3 regions of the Pseudomonas sp. BP01 genome follow, and region 3 is predicted to be linked to each of the others. Evidence: riboswitches for the same ligand, from Rfam matches in the RefSeq annotation. Region 3 holds a riboswitch; each other region holds the start of a gene.

Region 1 (5,812 bases), on a different contig from region 3:
ATGACGCTGGGGCGTGGGGGCATGCAAGGTAATCGCAGTGGCTTGCTCGACCTGGCGGGCGGCGTCATGCACTTTGCCCAGCAATGCTTGCCGGGCGTCGCGATGGTCGCGGTGCTGCTTTCCCGCCGTGGCCTGGCTGCGCTCCTGCTGGCGGTCGACCAGGATCTTGGCCTGGTTGGCATGCCTGGCTTGACGCCCGGCCCGGGCCTGATGGCGTTCCTGGTCTTCGCGCTGGCGCTGCAGTTCACGGGCCTGGCGTTGTTGCTGCTGCTTCAGTCGGGCAAGTTGCTGCTGGGCCTGCGCCATCTGGCTGGCTTTTTGTGCTGCATAGAAGCTGTAGTTGCCGCCATAGGCCTGCAACCCCAGGCTGGATAGTTCGACAATGCGCGCCATGTGCGCCAGCAGGCTGCGGTCGTGACTGATTACCAGCAAACCTCGGTCCCAGGCCTCGATCATGCTCAGCAGCTGGGCACGGGCGTTGCTGTCCAGGTGATTGCTCGGTTCGTCGAGTATCAGGTAGTCGGCACCGCTGAGCCATGCGCCTGCCAGCGCCACGCGCATGGCCTGGCCGCCGCTCAGGCTGCGTGCGGGCTGGCGCCAGTCAAGGTGACCCAGGCCGTTGCGCTGCAGGTGCATCTGCAATTGCTCGCGGATATCCCAGCGCTCGGCAACGGTGTCGAAATCCTGGGGGTTGATGCTGCCTTGCTCGATGCGCTCCAGCGCCGCAACCACCGACCCCACCTGGGCCAGGTCGGCAAGCGTGGTGCTGCGCTCGATTACCTGCTGGTTCAGCAGATGGACAGGCCCCCGGCGCCTGCACTGGCCGCTGCTCGGTGCACGCTGGCCGGCAAGAACCTGCCCTAGCAGGCTCTTGCCCACGCCATTGCGCCCGACCAGGCCGGTACGCCGTTGGTCGAAGGTTTCGTTAAGGTCGGTAAACAGTAGCCGGCCATCAGGCAAGGCCAAGGAGACGCTGTCCAGCGTCAGGATCGACGTGTTCGTCATGCACAACTCCACAAATGCCGCGACATCTCCGGAGCAAACCGGAGGCTGAAGACTGGCCGTCGAATGGACGGCGGCATCAATGGCGCATTGGACGAACACCTCGTGATGGGGGAGTGCGTAGCCTAACGGCCCGTCGGGGGCGGGTAAAGTACCGCCCGCCGTGTATGGGTTTCCTGCACTGGCCTCATCGCCGGCAAGCCAGCTCCCACAGGTACTGCGCATGGCGGCAGGCCGGCGTGGTCAGGGTGGAGCTACAGGTACTGCGCATGGCGTCAGGCCGGCGCGGTCAGGGTGGGAGCTGGCTTGCCGGCGATGCGCCGCGCGAGCGGCGCCCGAGCTTGTCTGGCCCTGGGCTCAGCGCCCCGTCAAGCGCTTGGCCCAGTCGCCTCCGTGGCTCTGTTCGCAGGCCTCTTCGCTGTCAAACCGTACATGCCAGGCCGGGTGATCCAGTTGTATGCCGGCGTGGTCCAACGCCTGACGGGTCAGCGCAAGCATGCGTGCCTTTGCTTCACCCGCCACAGCAGCGACTTTGTCGGCCTCTTGTTCAAACACCCAAGTAATACGCAGGCTGGCCGGAAAATGCTCGGGATCGAGACGATGGGTAAGCCAGGTGAAGCCGACGATTTCTGCCTTGGCGGTTTCACAGGCGTCCGTCAGGCACGCTACCAACTCCCGCTCCAGGCGGGCCATTTCGCGTTTGCCCAGCGCCTTCACAGGTTGGCCTCGTCATCGATCTGCTGGCAGAAGCGCAGGCGGTTGCCGAACGGGTCGCATACCTGCATCTGCAGGCCCCAGTCCAGGCGCTCGGCTTCGGGCCAGGCGTAACCGTACTGTTTGCCTTGCAGTTCATGCTCCAGCGCCCGCAAGTCGTCGAGGCGGGCGAACACTGTAGAGCCGGGGCAGGCATCGCCATGGTGCTCGGTAAGGTGCAGGATCAGGCCATCGCGGTGAATCTGCATGTACAACGGCAGGTCCGGGCTGAAGCGGTGCTCCCAGTCCAGGCTGAAACCGAGGAAATCCATGTAGAACTCCCTGGCCTTGTCGACCGAGAAGATGCGCAGTACCGGGATGGCGGGGGCGAGGGGCATGGGGCGTCCTTGACAGTGGGCAAAGTCGCCACTGTACCGCAGTGGTGTCAAGAGTTGTCGGCAAGCCCCCCGCAATGGTTGACCACCCGCCAGCCACTGCGTAGCCTTGCCACTTCGAGGTTCTTCGGCCAGGCCGAAGCTAAGACGGGAACGCGGTACAAGCCGCGGCTGCCCCCGCAACTGTAAGCACCGACAACGGATCGACAGAGCCACTGCGCCAACGCGCGGGAAGGCGTCATCCCGCCAGCCCGCCGTTCAACTGAACAGCGCACTGGAACGGTGCAAGCCAGGAGACCTGCCTCGCAACGTTTTCGACTTTCAACCGGGCGGGGTGATCCGGTGGCGAACAAGCCCGGCCAACCTGGCCCGCGGCTCTCGTCCTGCATGCCCGCGCCACTCTGCCAAGGGCAATGCGACATGAAAACACTGGCCAAGCTCCCCGTTACCATCGTCACCGGCTTCCTCGGCTCGGGCAAGACCACCTTGCTGCGCCACATGCTCGACAACGCCCAGGGCCGCCGCATTGCGGTCATCGTCAACGAATTCGGCGAACTGGGCATCGACGGTGAAATCCTCAAGCAGTGCAGCATCGGTTGCACCGAAGAAGAAGCCAGCGGCCGCGTTTATGAGCTGGCCAACGGCTGCCTGTGCTGCACCGTGCAGGAAGAGTTCTTCCCGGTCATGCGCGAGCTGGTGGCACGCCGTGGCGACCTGGACCACATCCTGATCGAAACCAGCGGCCTGGCCCTGCCCAAACCGCTGGTGCAAGCCTTCCAGTGGCCAGAAATCCGCAACGCCTGCACCGTCGACGCGGTCATCACCGTGGTCGATAGCCCGGCCGTGGCTGCCGGCACCTTCGCTGCCTACCCCGACCAGGTGGATGCCCAGCGCAAGCTCGACCCTAACCTGGACCACGAATCACCGCTGCACGAACTGTTCGCCGATCAGCTGGCCAGCGCCGACCTGGTGGTACTGAACAAGGCCGACCTGATCGACGCCGAAGGCCTGGCCAAGGTCCGCGCCGAAGTGGCCGAAGAACTGCCGCCGGCAGTCAAGGTGGTCGAGGCCAGCAGCGGCAAGCTGCCACTGGAGGTACTGTTGGGCGTGGGCGCCGAGTCCGAGGCGCACATCGATGGCCGCCGCACCCACCACGATTCGCACCACGACGGCGATGATCATGACGACCATGATCACGACGCTTTCGATTCCATTTCCATCGACCTGCCAGAGGCTGACGAAAGCCTGCTGCTCGATGCATTGACCCAGCTGGTGGTGGAGTTCGGCATCCTGCGCGCCAAAGGCTTCGCTGCCATCCCGGGCAAGCCGATGCGCCTGCTGGTACAAGGCGTGGGTACGCGTTTCGACAAGCACTTCGACCGCGCCTGGCGTGCCGACGAGCCGCGCATCACCCGCCTGGTGCTGATCGGCCAGGACCTCGACGCTGCCCAGCTGGAAGCGCGCCTGCGCCAGGCCTTGGGCGCCTGACCCGTGCACCTGCTGCGGACCCAGCCCGGCGGCTTCGTGCCGGATGACAGTATTGCCGACCTCGGCCAGACACCCGCCGAACTGGTGATTCTCTGCAGCGGCGATTCGCACCTGGCCTTGCTCGCCGATACCGCCGAGCAACTGCCTGAGGATTTCCCCAGCCTGCGCCTGGCCAACCCGATGCAGGTGCAGAACCACGCTTCGGTCGACCTTTATGTCGACCAGGTGCTGCGCCATGCCAAGGTCATCCTGGTGTCGCTGCACGGCGGCGTCGGTTACTGGCGCTATGGCGTCGAGCAACTGGTCGAGCTGGCTGCGCGTGGCGTGCAGCTGATTCTAGTGCCGGGCGATGATCGCCCGGACCCGGAACTGACCAGCCTGGGCAGCGTCAGTGGCGAGCAGGCCGAGCGCCTCTGGCACTATTTGCGCCAGGGCGGCAAGGCCAATGCCATCAACCTGTACAAGTGCCTGGCCAACCAGTGGCTGGGCCGCGATTATGCCTGGGACGAGCCGCAACCCTTGCCGCGCACCGCTGTGTATCACCCGGCCAAGGGTAGTGTGGCACTGGAAGACTGGTACCCGCACTGGCACCCGGACTACCCGGTAGCGCCGCTGCTGTTCTACCGCTCCCACTTGCAGGCGGCCAACACCGCATTCATCGACGTGTTCTGCCAGCGCCTGCAGGCCGCTGGCTTGAACCCGTTGCCGATCGCCGTGGCCAGTCTCAAGGAAAGCGCCTGCCTGGAGCAGGTCGAAGCCTGGCTGGACGAGGTCGGTGCCGAAGTGCTGGTCAATACCACCGGGTTTGCCCTGTCCAGCCCCGAACGGCCCAACCTGCGCCCGTTCCGTCGCGACATTCCGGTGCTGCAGGCCATCTGCGCGCAGGACAACCAGCCCGGCTGGGAGGCCAGCGAACAGGGACTGGGCGCGCGCGACCTGGCCATGCACATCGCCTTGCCCGAACTCGACGGGCGCATCATTACCCGCCCGGTCAGTTTCAAGGACATGGCCTGGCGCAGCGAGCGCAGCCAGTCCGATGTGGTGTGCTACCGCGCCCACCCCGAGCGCATGGACTTTGTCGCCGAGCTGGCCCGCCGCTGGGTCGAGCTGGCGCGCCTGCCCAATGCCCAGAAACGCGTCGCCCTGGTGCTGGCCAACTACCCGACCCGCGATGGCCGCATTGGCAACGGCGTCGGCCTGGACACGCCCGCTGCCGCACTTAACATTCTCCAGGCGCTGCAGGCCGAAGGTTATCCGCTGGCCGATTTGCCGGGCAGTGGCACGCAACTGATTCACCAGCTGCTCGGCGGGGTGACCAACGACCTTGACAACCTTGACCAGCGCCCTTGCGCCCAGAGCCTGAGCCTGGCCGACTACCAGGCAGCCTTCGAGCGCTTGCCCGAGGCCAATCGCCAGGCAGTGCTGGAGCGCTGGGGGCCGCCCGAGCAGGACCCGATGTACCGCAGCGGCCGGCTGATGGTGGCCGGCTTGCGCTTTGGCCTGACCTTCGTCGGCATCCAGCCAGCCCGGGGCTACCAGGTAGACCCCAGCGCGGTGTATCACGACCCCGACCTGGTGCCGCCGCACGGCTACCTGGCGTTTCACTTCTGGCTGCGCCACGCATTCGCGGCCGACGCGCTGATCCATGTCGGCAAGCACGGCAACCTCGAATGGCTGCCCGGCAAGGGCGTCGGCTTGTCGGCGCAGTGCTGGCCGGACGCGCTGCTTGGCCCGCTGCCGAACATCTACCCGTTCATTGTCAACGACCCGGGCGAGGGTGCCCAGGCCAAGCGACGTACCCAGGCGGTGATCATCGACCACCTGATGCCGCCGCTGACCCGTGCCGAAACCTACGGCCCGTTGCGGCACCTGGAGCAACTGGCCGACGAGTTCTACGAAGCGCAGCTACTCGACCCGCGGCGTGCCCGCGAGTTGCAGCGCGACATCCTCGAGCTGGTCAAGGTCAACCACATCGACCGTGAGCTGCAACTGGAAGGGCAGCTGGACGATGCCGCCGTCTGGCTGCCGCGCCTGGACACCTACCTGTGCGACCTGAAGGAATCGCAGATTCGCGATGGCCTGCATGTGTTTGGCCAGTCGCCAGAAGGACGGCTGCGCCTGGACACGCTGCTGGCGCTCTTGCGGGTTGAGCGTGGCGACGGTCGTGGCGGTAATGCCAGCCTGCTGCGGGCCTTGGCCAAGGCATTGGTGCCAGGCTTTGACCCGCTCGATTG
Region 2 (5,812 bases), on a different contig from region 3:
TGCCGTTACCAACTTCACCCACAACATGAAAGCGTTCACGTTCGAGCAGTAGACGCAGGGATAGTCGGACAATGGGGTGGTCGTCGACGATCAGCACGGTTGTCATGTAGAAAACTCCTGTCAAGATGTGGTCCGCTTCCTGGAACACTCAGGAATACGTCGGCAAGTGGGTTAATCGGAAGCGCTGCAAGATACGACCAATCCCGAGGTTTGGTAATGCCGAGTATAGAAGTGTTGATAATCCGCGCGCTTGTTGTTGAAAAGTCCTACAAGCATTGGGAAAGACATCACCCTATCAAAGCGGCAATGCCTGGTTTGAGGTGTGCAGTCAGGCGCAAGCAGCGTGTGCTTTGTTCACACGTTGGGTGGCAGCGGGGTTATTGACCAGCGCCTGGCCGACCCGCGTGGGGCGGGCCACCAGCTGGCCGGCACAGTTCGGGCAGCGGCCGTTGAAGCGGGTATCGGCGCAGGCGCGGCAGAAGGTGCATTCGAAGGAGCAGATGAGCGCATCGGGGCTGTCGCCCGGCAGGTCGGTATCGCAGCACTCACAGTTGGGGCGTAATTCCAGCATGGGCGTGACTCCTGTTCACAGGCGGGAGCCCGGAGTCTGCTACGGCTGCGGCAATGCTGGCAATGCTCAGTCGCCAGGGCGATATAAGTGAGCATGCCCGGCACGGTACAAGGCCGACTCGGCGAATGGCGTATCCCCTAGCACGTGGCCTACCAGGATCAGCGCCGTGCGGCGAAAATCCTTGGCTGCGACGCGTTCGACGATATCGCCAAGGGTGCCGCGCACCCAATCCTGGTCTGGCCAGGTGGCACGATGTACCACCGCCACAGGGCAGTGCGCACCGTAGTGCGGCATCAGTTCTTCGACAATCCGCGGGAGGTGCTTGACCCCCAGGTGAATCGCCAAGGTGCTGCCGTGGCGCGCCAGGTCGCCCAGTTGCTCGCCAGGCGGCATGGGTGAACTGTCGCCATAGCGGGTGAGGATCACCGTCTGCGCTACCTGGGGCAGGGTCAGCTCGCAGCCGAGCAGCGCAGCGCTGGCCGCCGTGGCGGTGACCCCAGGGATGATCTGGTAATCGATGCCCAGCGCCTGCAGGTGGCGGATCTGCTCACCGATGGCGCCGTACAGGCTGGGGTCGCCGCTATGTACCCGGGCCACGTCCTGGCCTTGTTCGTGCGCGCTGCGCATGGCGGCGATGATCTGCTCCAAGTGCAGCTCGGCACTGTTGATCACGGTCTCGGCCTGGTGGCCTTCGAGCACGGCAGCGGGTACCAGCGAGCCGGCATAGATGACCACCGGGCACTGGCGAATCAGCCGTTGGCCCTTGACCGTTATCAGTTCCGGGTCGCCGGGGCCGGCACCGATGAAGTACACCGTCATGGAAAATCCTTGCAGGAAAGAGAAGCGAAATGGTCAGCAGGCCAGGGCGAGGGTCGCCGGGCCCAGTACCTGGCGGGTCAGCAGCAACCGGGCTGTGCTCCCAGGCTGCTGGCTGGCCAGGGCCAGCGCCGCGCTCTCGGCCACGCCCCAGCAGCCGCTGTGGGCATGGGCTGTGGCAGAGCGGTGGCTGAGCAGCGGCTCAAAGGCCTGTAGTTGCGCGCTATGGTACAGCACCAACGGCAAGCCAAGGCGTTCGGCCAGTTGCTGCAAGCCGGCTTCGTCGGCCTTGAGGCTGATACTGGCAATGCCGTGCAGGTCGGCAAGCGCAAGGCCCTGGCTAGCCAGGGCCTGGAGCAGCAGGGTATGCAGGGTATCCGCCGGGCAGCCCCGGCGGCAGCCGAAGCCGGCGTAGAACGCCGGCATCAGGCCTTGCTGGAGCGGCGGAACAACCACGCACTGAGCAGGCCCAAGGCTACCCAGAAGGCAGCGTTGGTCAGCCAGGAGGCCATCTTGAACTGGGTTTCCAGTGCTTCGGGGGCCAGGCTCTCATGCACTTCGGGCTGTGGGGCGCCAATCACATGGGGGATTACCAGCAACACGGCGCCCAGCGCCTTCAACAACCAGTGCCGGGCGAACACCAGCAAGGCCAGGCCAAGGGCGGTGGCGCTGGCCGTGCCAACCCACCATGCCTGGCGTTGTCCCAGGTCGGCGGCGGCAGTGCCGGGCAGCTCCGGCGGCAACCCCAACGTCGGGGCCAGGCAGAACACGGCAAAACCGGCCAGGCCCCACAGCGCACCGGTGCCGGCACGCTGCGGTTCGCGCAGGCTGTACAGGGCGGCGAGAATCAGGGCGAAGCCGACTGCGACCACCAGATTGCCCCCGGTGGTGGACAGCACCCGCTGCCAACCGTCTTCCGGCGACCAGGCTTCGGCGCTGTGCTCATGGGCGGCCACTTCGCCACCATGTTCGTGCTGTGCGGCCGGGGCCGATGATTCGTAGGTTTCCGCCTCAAGAATCAGCGGGGCAACCCAGAAGCTTTGCAGCAGGGTCAGCAGCAGGGCCGCAAGCAGCCCGCTGAAGCCCGCGGTACGGGCAATGCGCGTGATCATCAGGCGTACTCAGTGGCAGGGGAAGGCGGCGCTGTGGCGGGTGTCGTGGGCGGCGTTGTGCACGGCCTCGATGTGCGAGAAACCGGCGAAGTACACCAGGCACAGGCCCAGCAGGCTGGCGCCGAGGGCGATGACGACGCGCTGGTTGAGGGTGACGGGGGTGTCAAGGCTGTGTTGCTTGGTGCTGGTGACGGGCATGACGCGTTCCTCTGCTTTTGGTAGGCAACGGGCAAGCGCGGCATCCCCGATGCGTGGCCGCCCAGGGGAATGCAACAGCGCCCGCCCACCGCGGGGTGTTCATGAACGTCAGGCCGGTCTCCGGGCTTGCGAGGAGGAGCAGGGCTCCTGGAAAGCGTCACCTTCCCATGCCGGACTACATGGCACAGTGGTACAGACACTTCACTCGCTTACCGTTGCGGGGGCAGCACCGGCCTTGTCCGGCCCTGCTGGAGGGCCTGGGACGCACCGGTTTCCCGTTTCACCCCCTGTGGGGGCACCTGAACGTGAGGCATAAGGAGAGCATGGGGGCGGGGTTTGCGTCAATTGCCAAGTACCGGGTTGGATTCTTCGCGGGTGAACCCGCTCCCACAGGCCAGGAGCAAATGTGCAGATGCTTCAGAAGTCATACGCCAGCTTGGTGTACCAATAGCCGCCACCTGGATGAAACGGCGGGTTGCCGTACGCCGCCTGGTTGCCGTTGGCGTTGTAAACGCCGTTCTTGTCGGGCCGCACATTGAAGATGTTGGTGCCACCCACACTGACGGTCAGGCTGTCGAACAGCAGGTACGACAGGTCCAGGTCGGTGATCCACTTGGCGCCAAAGGTGCGGTCCTGGGCCTGGTTCTGCTGCCAGGTTTCGACCTTGCCGTAGCGGGTGGTCTGCAAGGTGCCGGTGAAGTTACCCAGCAACCACTGGCTGCCCAATACCCATTTGGTCTTCGGCGAAGCTGCCACCAGGTCACCTTCGCGGCCATGGCCGACCACGTCGATACCGGCAGCGGCCAGCGCTGCGGGCGTACCCCGGGTGCCGCGCACGGTGGTCTTGTTCCAGTTGAAGCCCAAGGTCCAGCGCACATCGCCCCAGGCACCGAACTCGCTGGTGTGGTCACCCACCAGGTCGAGGCCGCGGGTGCGGGTGTCGAAGGCATTGGTGTAGTAGTTGATCCAGGTGGTGCGCGCCAGGCCCAGCGATTCGAGGATGTCGCCAATGGCACCGGCACCGTTCTGCCGGTCGTAGAGGTTTTCGGTGAGCAGGATGCGGTCGTCAATGTCGATCAGGTAGGTGTCCAGGGTAACGCTGGTGCGGCGCGCCGGTTGCCAGGTCAGGCCAAGGCCAGCGTTGCGGGACTTCTCCGGGTCGAGCTTCTCGCCGCCGAATGCCAGCGCGGCGGCACTGCCGGGCGCCACGGTGCGGCGCAAGGCCGGCACCACATTGCCGTCGGCGTCCAGCGCGGTGCGGTTGTCGCTGACGGTGTAGCCGCTCTGGGTCAGCGACGGTGCGCGGAACCCGCTGCCCAGGGTGCCGCGTACCGCCACGGTTTCGCTCAGTTCATAGCGTGAATTGAGCTTGAAGCTGGCGGTGTTGCCCGAGTCGTCGTCGTAGTGCTCGACGCGCGCGGCGGCGCCCAGGTACCAGCGCGGGGTCAGGTCCAGGCCGAGGTCGATGTAGGCGGCATAGTTGTTGCGTTTCACATCGGCCTCGTCTTCCGGGCGGATGGTCAGCGCAGCCTGGGCGCCCACGGCGGTCTGGCCGTTGGCCAGCGCATAAAGCGGGTTGGGGCGCCCGTCCGCCAGGGTGGCCGGGTAGGTGTAGGGCCCGACGCTGTAGGCGATGGGGTCGCCGGCAAAGGTCCGGAAGCGCTCCCAGCGGTGCTCCAGGCCGGCCGAGACGCGGGTCGGTACTGCCAGGCCGAACAGGCCATCGAAGGCGCGGGTGATGTCCAGGTTGTTCACCCACTGGTCGAACTGCAACGTCGCGAGGTCATCGAACGAGGTTGGCGAGGTCGGGCCATAGGTGGGGTTGATGGTCAGGTCGCTGGACTGTTGGTTCTTGTTGCGCCCGTAGGTGGTGGACAGGTCCCAGTCCCAGGCACCGGCAGCGCCTCGGGCGCCGAGCAGCCACTGGTAGTCGGTATCCTTGATATTGTTGAGCGGGAAGTATCCGTCGGGGAACAACTCCGGGATCGAGGCATTGCTGTTGGGCAGGCGGTAATTGTTGAAGGCCTCGAGCTTGCGCTCGGCATAGGTGGCGAACGAATACAGCTTCAGGTCGTCGCTGATGGGCAGCTCGGCGTTGTAACCGAGGTTGAAGGCGCGCAGGTCGGGGTCGCCGTTCTTCACCGCCCGGTGGTCCCAGGCGGCCTGGCGGTCGTCTTCGAAGTAGGCGCGGTAATCGGGGGCGGCCTTGTCGATCCAGTTGGCGGTGCCGCGCTTGCGTGCCTCGCCCGACAGGTGCAGGAAACCGCCGTCACCCAGGCTGAAGCCTTGGTCGCCCGCCAGCTTGATGGTTTCGCCCTGGCCGCTGTACAGCTTGCCGTAACTGCTTTCGTAGTGGCCGCCGCTGCTGGCGCTCTTGAGGATGATGTTGATCACTCCGGCCACCGCATCCGAGCCGTACTGGGCGGCGGCGCTGTCTTTCAGAACCTCGATGTGCGACACCGCACTGACCGGGATCATGTCGATATCCACGGCGTTGGCACCGCTGTTGTCGGTCGAGCCACTGGCCGGCACGGCGCTGTTGTGGCGGCGTTTGCCATTGACCAGCACCAGGGTGTAGGCCGGGCCCAGGCTGCGGTTGCTCAGTGGCCGCACGCCGGACTGAAAGCCGGCGATGTTGGTGCCGAAGTTGAACGAGGGCAGCAGTTTGGAAATGGCCTCGGACAGCTCGGCGCGGCCTGTACGCAAAAGCTGCTCGCTGCTGATCACGTCGATGGGGGCCGGGCTGTCGGCGACGGTGCGCTGGTTGCCTCGCAGGCCGGTGGAGATCACCGTGACGGTGTCCAGGCGCGGGTCTTCGGTAGTTGGGGCGGCATTGGCGAACGGGGTGAGCAGGCAGGCCAGGGGCAGGGCGAAAAGCGGTGTTCTAGACATCATGTCCTCGGAGTGCGGTGGAGCACGCAGGCGAATAGGCGCCAGGTCCTGATAAGGCTGGCGTACGGTGTTGGGGAAGTGTTTGCCTGCACCGGCCTCTTCGCGGCGGTTCGACGCCTCGACATGCCCGCTCTCACAGGAATTGCACAGGCCTTGAGGTCAGTGATTTTCCTGTGGGAGCGGGCTCGTCGAGGCGTCGAACCGCCGCGAAGAGGCTGGTGCA
Region 3 (5,812 bases):
CCCATGGCACGTGCAGGGCAGACTCCACGCCAAAGTGCAGGCCGTCGAGCAGGTTGTGGCCGGCGACAATGGCTGCGCCCAGGGCGAGCAGGGCCGCACGTGGTAGCCATACCAGCAGTGACAGGGCGATCATGCTGACGCCGATGGCCCAGATGACTTGCAGGTAGATGACGCTAGGGGGCAGCTGGAAGGTCCAGGCGAAGTTGACCAGGGTGAATTCCAGCACCACCAGGAACAGCCCCCGCTTGAACAGGAACGCCGAAACATCGCCACGGCCCTGGTGTTTTTCGCCATACAGCCAGGCCGACAGGCCGGTCAGCAGGACGAACACTGGCGCACACAGGTGGGCCAGGGTGCGGCTGAAGAACAGCGAAGGCTCTGTGGCGTCGATGGTCATCGGGTCGCTGACCTGGCGGTGCAGGTAGAACGTTTCGCGGACGTGGTCCAGAAGCATGAACAGAATCACCAGGCCGCGCAGGGCATCGATGCTCTGCAGGCGCTGGGTGATCAAGGAGGGCGTGGCGCTGGCGCTTGTCATGGAGGGTCGCTGATAGGAATGGATGTCATGTGAAATGTTATCTTATAACTAATTGGTTAGAGGTGGGTAGGGGTTTTTTGTGTTACCTGTGCCGGCCCCTTCGCGGGCTCCCCCGCTCCCACAGAGATATCGCAGTCATCGAAAACTGTGTTGTATCTGTGGCAGCGGGCGAGCCCGCGAAAGAGGCCGGCACAGGCAGGCTCAGATCAGAAGCTGTAATCCACCGTCGCAAAGTACGACCGCGGCATCCCCATCAACCACTGCTGCCCACTGAACGCCGACTGCACATATTCACGATCAAACAGGTTGTTCAACTGCAAGCCCAACTTCACATCCGGCAGCACCTGCCAGGCGATGTTGGCATCGACCACGGTGTACCCGGGGGCGCTCTGGGTATTGGCGGTATCGGCATAACGCTCATCTACGTAGCGCGCACCAATGCCGGCCTCTACCTGCTGGCCGAAGCCTTTGCTCAGCCACAGATTGGCGGTACGCCGTGGCACGTTGGCCGGCCGGTTGCCGGCACGGTCCTGCGCTACGCCGCCGACCATCTCGTCGAAATCGTCATACCTGGCGCGCACCAGCGACGCGTTGGCCGACACCTGCCACTGCTGCGCCAATGCCAGTTCCAGTGTTGCCTCAAGGCCGTCGGACGTCTGCTGCCCAGCCTGTTGCTTCTCGTGGGTGATCGGGTCGTCCACCAGCAGCTTCTTCTTGACGATGTGGTAGGCGGCCAGCGTCCATTCGCCACGGCCTTCCCAGAAACGCTGCTTGAGGCCTACCTCGGTCTGCTTCGCCTCGGTCAGGTCATAGTGCATCTGGGTGGGGCTGAGGCTGATGAGGTTGTTGACCCCCTCCTGGCTGGTGGAGTACTGCCCGTATAGCGACAGGTCGTCGGTGACCGCGAACACCAGCCCGGCGCGCCAGTTGCCACCTTGCAGGCTGCGGTCGCTGCGGCTGTCGTTGGTCAGGTTGGTGCGGTCGATGTGGTTCTGGTCGCGGCGCACGCCGGTGACCAGCGACAGCCGGTCGCTCAGTTGCAAGCGGTTTTCGGCGAACAGGGCGAAGGTGTGGGTGCTAGACAAGGTTTGCGGCCGCAGTGGCGAGGCGCTGTGGAACCCGCCCGGTTCTGGTTGCCACGGGTCGATGAAATCACCGCCCACATCGTTGTAGGGCGCATTGCTGTCGACGTTGAAGCGGACCTTGTTGTATTCCGCGCCGACCACGGTCTTGCTGGCCAGGCCGAACACGCTGTGGTCAAAGGTGATGGACTGGCGGTCGCCGAACTGTTCCTGGTTGTGCTTGATTTCCAGGTAGCTGCCGCGCTGCAATTGCTGGCGCTCGGCGTCCCAGCTGTAGTCTTCGGCGTTGCGCCAGTGGCGGCGGCTCTTGATGTAGTACAGCTGGTTGCTGGCGCTGACGTGGTCGTTCAGCGTCCAGTCGGTGGTGAGCCGGGTCCACTCATCGACGTAGTGCTGCACGTCGTTCTGCACGTTGTAGTTTTTCTTGCGCAGGCTGCTGCGGTAGTGGCCGTCGATCAGCGGGGTGCCGTAGTAGCTGGCAGGCTCTGCATCGCCACGGTCGTGGGCAAGGGTCAAGCTGAGGTCGTCACTGGCATCGAAGCGCAGCGCGGCACTCAGGGCCAGGCTGCGCGAAGTAGTGCGGTCGACCCAGCCGTTGCCGGCCTGCTGGTTGAGGGTGAGGCGATAGCTCAGGCGCTCGCTGAGACTGCCGCCGCTGTCCAGGCCCAGCTGCTGGCGGTCCCACGACCCGTAGCCCAGACGCAGGTGGTTGCGCACCTCGCCGGCAAACGGTTTTTTCGGGATCACGTTGATCACCGCGCCGGTGGCGCCTTCGCCATGCAGTACCGAAGCCGGGCCGCGAATCACATCGATACGCTCGACCATCCACGGGTCCACCGGAAACGTCTGGGTGCCGGCACCGGTGTACAGGCGTGCGCCGTCGAACAGGGTCATCACCGAACTGTGGCCGGCAAAGCCGCGGGCGGACAGGCCTGTGCCGCCATCGCCGGGGGAGCCGACGAAGGTGATGCCCGGTGACCGCGTTACGGCATCCTGCACGGTGAGGTTGTTGCGCTGCTGAATCTGCTCGGCGCTGATGCTGCTGGTGCTGGCCGGTGTTTCCAGGGCACTGAGGCCGAGGCGCGAGCCTGCCTGGGCCGGCGTGGCCAGGTCGACGGTGCGGCTGTCGAGGGTGTCGGTGATGGCCGTGGAAGGCAAGGCCAGGGGTTGCTGCTGGTCACGGTCGTCGGCCAGAGCGGGTAGGGCGACGGCCAGGCAGGCCGCCAGGGGGTGAAGCTTGAACATACGGGACATGTCGTTCCACTGCTGCAGGAATGAATGGATCCCGGTGGAAAACACGCAAAGGCGAACCATGCAGGCAGGCGCGCGCACGGACTCCGGCCTGCGCCCGCCCACCGCGGGTTGCCAAGTGAAGCTCCAGGCCGGTCTCCGGGCTTGCGAGGGGCATGACACCTTCACCTTCCCATGCATGTGCACAGTGGTATCTCGAAGGGGTCGCTCGCTTACCGTTGCGGGGGCAGCGCCGGACTTGTCGTGGGTTACACGACGCACCGGCTTCCCGTTTCACCCTGCGCGCGGCGGCGAAGGGCACCTGAAACTGGCGCGCATCTGACCACTGAAATGCTGGGGCGTCAAATGTTGGTGCGCCACGAATACTGCGATAAAACACAAGGTTGCGCGCTTTTATTGACTTTTTTTCGAACTTTCCGGCTGGCGTTTGTCTCGAACCGCACGTTCGTCTTTCGTTATCAAGTCATGGAGACTTTACGCATGCCTGCTCGTCATCTGTTGCGCCACACCTGCCTGCTCGCCCTGATCGCCGCACCGCTGGCCGCCACCGCCGCACCCAGCACCGACCCGCTGTTCACCATCGGTCTGCAGGGCGCCTACGACAAGTTCAAGTTCGAAGGTGGCAGTGAAAGCGACAAGGAACACATGGGCCAGGGTGGTGTGTTCGCTACCTTCGGCAACAAGCTGACAGCCGAATCCGGTTTCATCTACCAGCTCGGCGCCGAAGCCAAATTCGGCAAGAAGAACGACAACAAGCTCAAGGAGGCCCAGGCCGACCTTGACCTTGGCTGGCGTGCGGCGCTGGACGCTCGCAACTTTGTCGACGTGACCGTGGGCGGCGGTTACAGCTGGTCGCGCTTCGAGCCGGAAATCAACGACCTCGATACCAAGCTCACCGTGAAATCGCCCTTTGCCAAGGCGGCGCTGGGCTACAACCACCAGTTCGACGCCTCGACCCTGCGGGTGGAAGTGGGCGCGCGCCATACCCTGGACGGCCGCGCGCGGCTGAAAGTGGACGACTTTGGCAGCGACACGGTCGACCTGAAAGACCGTACCAACCCGTACGCCGAAGTGACGTTGCTGATGAACCAGCAGGGTGATATGCCGGTGCAGGCCGGGGTTTACTACACCCGCACCGAATACAAGCTGGACGAAGATTCGCCAGTGGCAGACAACACCAAGCTCAAGCGTGACGAGTTTGGGGTGAAGGTGGGCTTGGCCTTCTGAAACTGAGCGTTTAGCAGGCCCGGCCTCTTCGCGGGTGAACCCGCTCCCACAGGGACCGCACAGCCTTTAGGTACTGCGCAGTACTGGTGGGAGCGGGCAAGCCCGCGAAGGGGCCGAACCTGCGAGAGAAGGTCAGCGCCCGCGACGGCGCGACACCCGCGCCTCGATGTTCTTGCGCCCGATCAGCAGCGGTGGTTTCTCTACCACCGGCTCATCCGCCAGCCATTTGTACATCACCAGGCAGTCCACCAGCCCCAGGCGGGCATGGCGATAAGCCTTGGGCAAGCGCCCGACCGTTTCGAAGCCCAGCTTGTGCCACAGTGCCACCGCGACTTCATTGCTGGCCACTACCGAGTTGAACTGCAGGGCCAGAAAGCCCTCCTGGCGTGCCAGCTTCTGCGAGTGCTCGCACATCAGGCGCGCCACGCCCCGGCCACGTGCCTGTTCGCACACCATGTAGCCGCAATTGCCCACGTGCCCGCCAGGCCCGGCGGCATTGGCCTTCAGGTAATAAGAACCCAGCAGCTCGCCATCCTCTTCGGCCAGCAGCGTGTGCAATGGCAGCTCCAGCCACAGCTGGCGTGCCTGATCGAAGCTCAGGGCTGGGTCGAATGCGTAGGTTTCACAGGCCTGGACGATGGCTTGGAAGGTGGGCCAGAAGCGCTCGAAGTCTTCGGCTGTCATGGGGCGAATGTGGATCATGCGGGTTCCTGCAAGGGCTGGGCCGCCAAGTCTGTGGGGCGCGGCGCCTTCGCGCAAGGGCGACGACGCCGTTTGTGCCTAGCCGTTGGCCTTGCCTACTGCATCCATGGCCCGCGCCGAGTACACCAGCGCCGCACCGGCGTTCATCGCCACCGCTACGCCGAGGGCTTCGGCAATTTCCTCGCGGCTGGCACCGTGCTTGACCGCCTGCTGGGAATGCACGGCGATGCAGCCGTCGCAACGGGTGGTCACGGCCACGGCCAGTGAGATCAACTCACGGGTCTTGGCGTCGAGGTGATTGGTCTTGGCTCCTGCACCGCTGGCAGTCATGTAACCGGCCACGGTGTCGGGGGAGAGTTGCTTGAGATCGCCGATGCCGGCCATCAACTGCTTACGGTAGGCGTCCCAGTCCATCATGCTCATCGTCTTCACCTTGTGGTGGTTGCGAGTGGAGCTTTCAGGCTAGTCGAAGAGTGACAAGAGCGAGGCTTGTACTTTGGTGGGTGTGCAGCAGTACTTGTGAGGGCCACTGTCTTGCACCATCACTCGGGCTGCCGCAGCACCTTGCAGGAGCACGCTCAGCATTCAGATGTAGATGAACACCAGCACCAGCGCCGCAACCACAGCCCACTTTTCCAGGTAGTAGCGCATGCGGTTGCGCTTTTTCAGCGCCTTGCCGCGTTCACGGATCTTGTAGATGCGGGTGAACAAGCGGTTGATACCGCCGGTCTTGTCGCCGTCACCGTTAGGCGCGGCGGCGGCGGCCATGACGTTGCGGCTGAACCAGCGGTTGAACGCAGTCGCCCAGCGGTACTTGAGCGGGCGCTCGACGTCACAGAACAGGATGATGCGGTTGTGCTCCGTGGTGTTCGCCGCATAGTGGATGTAGGTTTCGTCGAAGATCACACCCTCGCCATCGCGCCAGGAATACTTCTCGCCGTCCACGTCGATGTAGCAACCGTCGTCGTTGGGCGTGTCCAGGCCCAGGTGATAGCGGTACGAGCCGGCATAC

The links. Region 3 has a riboswitch for cobalamin ahead of JOY50_RS10445 (TonB-dependent siderophore receptor). Riboswitches for the same ligand answer to the same signal wherever they lie in the genome.
Region 1: linked by a shared signal. The riboswitch ahead of cobW (cobalamin biosynthesis protein CobW) and the one ahead of JOY50_RS10445 (TonB-dependent siderophore receptor) in region 3 are both predicted to bind cobalamin.
Region 2: linked by a shared signal. The riboswitch ahead of JOY50_RS23565 (CbtB domain-containing protein) and the one ahead of JOY50_RS10445 (TonB-dependent siderophore receptor) in region 3 are both predicted to bind cobalamin.

Annotation. Positions count from the first base shown of each region.
Region 1 is NZ_JAFBKA010000004.1:190,797-196,608, forward strand. It holds gene JOY50_RS06010 (ATP-binding cassette domain-containing protein) at 1-1,005, opposite strand, end outside; gene JOY50_RS06015 (hypothetical protein) at 1,360-1,719, opposite strand; gene JOY50_RS06020 (glyoxalase superfamily protein) at 1,716-2,093, opposite strand; cobalamin riboswitch at 2,194-2,411, shown strand; gene cobW (cobalamin biosynthesis protein CobW) at 2,511-3,578, shown strand; gene cobN (cobaltochelatase subunit CobN) at 3,582-5,812, shown strand, end outside.
Region 2 is NZ_JAFBKA010000033.1:52,297-58,108, reverse strand. It holds gene JOY50_RS23590 (response regulator transcription factor) at 1-106, opposite strand, end outside; gene JOY50_RS23585 (DUF1272 domain-containing protein) at 329-571, opposite strand; gene cobM (precorrin-4 C(11)-methyltransferase) at 638-1,390, opposite strand; gene JOY50_RS23575 (cobalamin biosynthesis protein) at 1,424-1,813, opposite strand; gene JOY50_RS23570 (CbtA family protein) at 1,813-2,499, opposite strand; gene JOY50_RS23565 (CbtB domain-containing protein) at 2,509-2,697, opposite strand; cobalamin riboswitch at 2,791-3,015, opposite strand; gene JOY50_RS23560 (TonB-dependent siderophore receptor) at 3,115-5,589, opposite strand.
Region 3 is NZ_JAFBKA010000009.1:96,282-102,093, reverse strand. It holds gene JOY50_RS10450 (DUF1624 domain-containing protein) at 1-538, opposite strand, end outside; gene JOY50_RS10445 (TonB-dependent siderophore receptor) at 745-2,874, opposite strand; cobalamin riboswitch at 2,983-3,191, opposite strand; gene JOY50_RS10440 (outer membrane beta-barrel protein) at 3,352-4,098, shown strand; gene JOY50_RS10435 (GNAT family N-acetyltransferase) at 4,231-4,800, opposite strand; gene JOY50_RS10430 (carboxymuconolactone decarboxylase family protein) at 4,879-5,223, opposite strand; gene lpxO (lipid A hydroxylase LpxO) at 5,386-5,812, opposite strand, start outside.